2 linked regions of the Persicimonas caeni genome follow. The protein of the gene in region 1 interacts with the protein of each later gene in a pairwise test. Links are inferred from orthologs where the notes say so. Each region holds a gene or a part of one and is shown on either strand. Other genes may lie near its edges.

The links.
Region 2: the proteins of dnaB (region 1) and dnaA interact in binary tests that used the Escherichia coli proteins (3 or more experiments, as listed by UniProt). The link is inferred for Persicimonas caeni from one-to-one orthologs.

The regions. Positions count from the first base shown.
Region 1 is NZ_CP041186.1:2,586,965-2,589,832, forward strand. It holds dnaB (replicative DNA helicase), read right to left. Parts: upstream 2,185-2,868; coding sequence 817-2,184; downstream 1-816. Other genes in the region: FIV42_RS09575 (hypothetical protein), read right to left, coding at 1-710; FIV42_RS09585 (DUF4388 domain-containing protein), read right to left, coding at 2,389-2,868. UniProt on the Escherichia coli protein: The main replicative DNA helicase, it participates in initiation and elongation during chromosome replication. Travels ahead of the DNA replisome, separating dsDNA into templates for DNA synthesis.
Region 2 is NZ_CP041186.1:3,302,640-3,305,539, reverse strand. It holds dnaA (chromosomal replication initiator protein DnaA), read left to right. Parts: upstream 1-638; coding sequence 639-2,162; downstream 2,163-2,900. Other genes in the region: rnpA (ribonuclease P protein component), read left to right, coding at 2,678-2,900; rpmH (50S ribosomal protein L34), read left to right, coding at 2,445-2,612; FIV42_RS12250 (YqgE/AlgH family protein), read left to right, coding at 1-271. UniProt on the Escherichia coli protein: Plays an essential in the initiation and regulation of chromosomal replication. Binds in an ATP-dependent fashion to the origin of replication (oriC) to initiate formation of the DNA replication initiation complex once per cell cycle.

The sequences.
Region 1 (2,868 bases):
ATGCACTGCATGTAGGGGCAGCACACGCCGCCGTCAGCGCACCAGTCAGCGCTACACTGCTGGGTGTTGTTGTTCGAGGTGTTATTGTTCGACGTATTGTTGCTCGAGCTCTGCTCGTTGCAGAACAGGTCGCCCGCTTTGGCGTACACGACCACGTCGAAACTTCCATCGAGCGTCCAGGTCGAGTTGCCACTTTCGGCGGCGAGCACGACATTGTTGAACGAGCCTCTGGCATGCTCACCAACAGCGCGCGGGCAGCTATCGAGCGTGATGGTGCCCGACCCAGTGCTCATAAACGCGTTGCCCTGCGCAGCACTCACGATCGACACGAAGGTGGTTTCGATATCCGCCTGCGGCGTGAAATCGCCAGGGGCTTTCTGTGACTCGGTCGTCGCGATCATCGCCGTGACCGCCGTGCCGTCGGCGCTGGTCAAATTAATCTGCAGATTGCTGTCGGCGATCGACGCTCCCCAGCTGCCCTCTCCGGCCTTGCTGTCCGCCTGCTCGCCCTCGAGTTGCTGGTTGCCGCCTTCTGTCTCGACCTGCGCGCTAAAGCTGCTCGTATCCGACGAGCCGTCGTTATTCGACCCACCGTTATTCGAGCCTCCACCGCCGCCGCCGTTGTCATCGCCGCAGCCCCACGCCCCCGCAAGCGCCAGACAACTCACACACAATACCGTCTTCCATCCAATCGTCTTCAACACAGTCATTTCCTTCTGAGTTAGGTTCAGTTCCAAGAGCGTGCGAGGAATCGCACGTTTGTCTACATGTGCAGCTGCGTGGTGTGAGACGACAGACGACGCCGGTTATTCAAATCTACATCTCCATATCGGGCGCGAGGTTCTCGAAGCGGGTGATTGGCCCGAAGAAGCGCAGCTTGACCGTACCGATCGAGCCGTTGCGGTGCTTGCCCAAGATGATCTCGGCAACCCCCTTTTCCTCGGTGTCCGGATTGTAGACCTCATCGCGATAAATGAACGTGATGATGTCTGCATCTTGCTCGATCGCGCCCGATTCACGAAGGTCACTCATCATCGGCCGCTTGTCGGCACGCTGCTCGACGCCACGGTTGAGCTGGGCGAGCGCGATGACCGGGATGTCGAGTTCCTTGGCGACCGCCTTGAGGTTACGCGAGATCTCGGAGATCTCTTGTTCGCGGCTGCCGTTGCCGCCCGAGCCCTTCATCAACTGGAGGTAATCGATGAAGACGATGCCGATATCGTGCTCGGCCTTGAGGCGGCGGCACTTGGAGCGAAACTCCATGATCGGCAGGGCGGGCGTGTCGTCCAAAAAGATCTTCGCCTCGCTCAAAGCGCCGGCCGCTTTGATGAGCCGCGCCCACTCTTGCTCGGTCATATTGCCGCGACGAAGCTTCGACTGGTCGACGCGGGCCTGGCTGCACAACATACGAATGGCCAGCTGCTCGTTCGACATCTCGAGGCTGAAGAACGCCGCCGGGGTGTTGCGCTCGACCGCCGAGTGGGTGGCCATGTTCAGGGTGAACGAGGTCTTACCCATCGCAGGACGGGCGGCGACGATGATCAGGTCGCTTCGCTGCCAGCCGGCGGTGATATCGTCGAGGTCGACGAATCCGCTGGGCACACCGGTGATGTGCTCACTTTTGTTGTAGAGCGCCTCGATCTGGGTGAACGCGCGCTGGATGACCTCGCGCATCGAGGCGTAGTCTTTCTTCTGGCCGTCCTGGGTGATGGCGAACAGCTTGCGCTCGACATCGTCCATGAACTCTTCGACGTCAGCCACGTCGCCGTAGGCGTCGTTGACGAGCGCGTCGGCGGTGCTGATAAAGCGTCGAAGCGCCGACTTTCGGCGCACGATCTGGGCGTATTGGCCCACGTTGGCCGCCGAAGGCACCGCGTTGGACAGGCGTGCCAGATAGCTCGCCCCGCCGGCGGCCTCGAGCCGATCGTCGGCCTGCAGGTGGTCGGCCAGGGTGATGACGTCGACCGGCTCATCGCGCCGATGCAGATCGGTCATCGCCCGGTAAATGTGGCGGTGCTGCTCGCGGTAGAAGTCCTCGACGTCCACCTGGCTCATCATCTCGTCGAGCACGCGGTTGTCCAACAAGATCGCGCCGAGCATGCTTCGCTCGGCGTCCTCGTTGTGCGGGGGGACGCGAATCGTCTCATCGACGGGCGGGCGGGTCGGCGTCGGCGACGAGGTCATGGGGACTCCGGTTCAGCAAAAGAGCGAGAGAGCGAAAAAGCAAAGGAGCAAAAGAGAAAGGAGCAAAAGAGAAAGGAGCAAAAAGCAAAAAAGCAAAAGAGCTGGGTGACAAGAGCACACTTCGTTGCTCTCTCGCTCTTTTGCTTCTTCGCTCTTTTGCTTCTTCGCTCTTTTACTTCTTCGCTCTTTTACTTTTTCGCTGCCTTATTCGACGTGCATGTAGTCGTTGCGAATCAGGTACACGATATCCTGCATCGTCTCGAGGTCGCTCGCCAGGCTCTTGTTGAGCACCTTGGAGACCGAGCCGTAGTTGAAGACGAGCTGGATGGTGTCCAGAAGCTCGGGCGTCAGGCTGCGCAGCGGCGGCACCAGCGGGCGGTTGATCACCAACTCCGAGGTCAGCTCGGGCACGTCGTCACCCAAGTTCATGATCTCGTCGAGTTGGCGCATGCCCTCCATCAACAAGTTCTCGATCGACTCGTCGATCTCTTCGTCGAAGGTCTCGTCGGTGGGCTGCTCGAGCGAGAACGTGCCGGTCTTCCACGCCAGAACCCGGTAGAACGCCTTGTAGGGCGAAATGTCCGGGTCGTCGTTGATCGTGGCGTAGAAGATGCGACCTTCGCGCAAGTAGATCTTGGCGGTGTCGTTCTCCGTGCGAATGACGAGCACTCCCGACTTGCGACT
Region 2 (2,900 bases), 720 kb from region 1 along the record:
CCCGGACTGGACGCTGTCGCCCTCGGGTCGGCTCATCGAGGGGTTCGCCCTGCACGAGACCGACGACTACATCATGCCCGTGCTCGGCTACGCCGGCTGGGGCGCCGGCCAGCTCGAGGGGGAACTCGAAGAGGGCTCCTGGCTGGTGGCCGACTTCGACGAGGCGCTCATCCGCCAGACCGCACCCGCCGACTGCTGGAAGCGCGCGCTGGCCAAAATCGGCGTCGACCCGACGGCGTTTTTGATGATGGGCAAGATGGGCTCGGCTTAGACTCTCTCGATCCGATCTCCAAATGGCATGATCTGATCGGGGGGATCACGGGGCCGAAGATCGGAGGCGATCTCGGCGAGCTTTGCGCTGCGGTCGGATCCGTTACTTGAAGCCAACGCAAGAGAATTTTCGGGTGTCTGCGGATCGAAAATTTCTCGTCACCGGATCGACATATTCGGGCGTTCTCCAAAAGCCAAACTCACCCATGCACTTAGCGTTTTTTGAACGCTCGAAGCCGTCCGAAGATCGCCTCGTTTTCGCCTTGAGATCGATGTCGTTAGGTTGATGAAAGGACCGCGAGGGGCTAGATCTGGTGGGCCCGGTTTTTGGTTGTTTAAGTTGTTCCAGACCCCACTGACGTTGACCTATGACGGATATCTGGCAAGCCGCGTTGCGCGACCTTCAAGAGAAGGTGAGCTCCCATAATTTCCAGTCGTGGTTTAAGAATATCAAGTACCACCACTGCGACGGACAGACCTACTTTTTGGAAGTCGGCGACGAGTTCCTGAAGGCCTGGATCGAGGACAACTACCTCGATCTGATCGAAGATTCGCTCGAGGTCGCCTCGGGTGAACCGGTCGAGGTCAAGCTCGACGTCGCTTCGGCTTATGAGCGCCAAAAGGCCGGCGGCGGCGAGCAGGTCGTCCAGTCGATCGACGCGCCCGAAGAGGCGATGGCCGCGCGCATGGGCCGGCTGCAGGCCGAAGGCCAGGCGGTGGTCGACGCGGCGGTGGTCGCCGAGCCGTCGGGAGCGGGCCAGACATCGGCCGGCCAGTCGCAGATGAAGCTGGATCGGGCTTCCGACGCGGCGGTGCGTCCCAGCGAGCCAAATCCGAGCCCGCAAGAACTCGCCGAGACGATGATGGCCGCCGGGATCAACCCGCGCCACGACTTCGACGAGTTCGTCGTCGGCCCCTCCAACCAGTTCGTGCACGCCGCGTGCAGCGCGGTGGCCGACAACCCCGGCGGCTCGTACAACCCGCTGTTCATCTTCGGCGGAGTGGGCCTGGGCAAAACCCACCTTCTTCACGCGGTGGGCATCGAGGCGATCAAGCGCAACCCGCAGGCGCGGGTGGTGAACTTGTCGAGCGAGGACTTCATGAACCAGCTCATCACCTCGCTTCGCCAAAAGGATATGAACTCGTTCCGCACCCAGTTTCGCAACAACTGCGACGTGCTCCTCATCGACGATATCCAGTTCATCGCCGGCAAGGACTCGACTCAGGAAGAGTTCTTCCACACGTTCAATGCCCTGTATCACAGCGGCAAGCAGATCGTGATCACCTCCGACGTGATGCCCAAGGACCTGCCGGGCATCGAAGAGCGGCTGCGAAGCCGGTTTAGCTGGGGCCTTTGCGCCGACATCCAGCCGCCGGAGATGGAGACGCGCATTGCCATCCTCGAGAAGAAGGCCGAGGCCGACGGCATCGAGATGGACAAGGACGTGGCGATCTTGCTGGCCAGCTCCATTCGCAGCAACGTGCGCGAGCTCGAGGGCACGCTCATTCGCCTGGGGGCCCAGGCCAGCCTGATGAACCAGCCGATCACGCTCGACTTGGCCCGCGAGATGCTCGACCGCATGAATATCGAGCAGGGCCGCGAGCTGTCGACCGAGTACATCATCGAGGTCGTCGCCAGTGACTTCGGCATCACCCCCCGTGACATCAAGGGGAGCCGGCGCACCCGCGCGATCAGCAAGCCTCGCCAGTACGCCATGTACCTGGCGCGCAAGCACACCGACCACTCCTACCCGCAACTCGGCGAGCAGTTCGGGGGCAAGGACCACACCACCGTGCTGGCCGCCTGCAAGAAGATCGGCGGGCTTATCGAGGACGGCGACGAGGAGATGACCTCCTTGATCGACGGCCTCGAGGCGAAGCTGCTGCGCTGAGGTTCACCACGGGGACACGGGGCTCACGGAGAGAGGCCGATAATTTTTTCCCCGTATCCCAGTGTTCTCCGTGGTGAATATCTGCCTTGTCTCCAATACACTTGACGTACCGCTCGCCTTTGTGTTTATTTGCCACGCTTTTTGACCCGCGCCCGGTTTGCTCGCGATCTCGACGGTCTCGAAATAGCCAGTGTGGGGTTGTTGTTTCCAAGTCGTCTTATCAAAGTCGATCGGGTGCAAGGATGTGCTCGCATCGCGAATTGTGCATAGAGAGGAATAGCCATGCCGAAGAGAACGTATCAGCCGAGTCGTAAGAAGCGTCGCAAGACTCACGGTTTCCGCGCCCGCATGAAGTCCAAAGGGGGCCGCAAGACCCTCAAGCGTCGGCGCAGCAAAGGCCGCAAGCGTCTGTCGCCGCGCAAGTTCCATAAGCGGACGCGTCGTACCTGACCTGGCGACAGGGCCCCGAGTCGGGGCCCTTTTGCTGCTTTTGGGCATCAGCGGGAGCGAATCCGGTGGCATCTCCATCCGAGCGGGAGCAAACAGAGCCGGAGCGCTTCGAGGACGACGAGCGGTTGCGCAAGGCCGAGAGGCTGCGCAAGCGCCCCGAGTTTTTGAGGACGCAGCGCAAAGGTACCCGGCGGGCGAACAAGCACTTTATCGTCTACGGGCGCCCCAACCGTCGCGCCTGGTCGCGCCTGGGGGTCACCGCCAGCAAAAAGGTGGGCAAGGCCACGG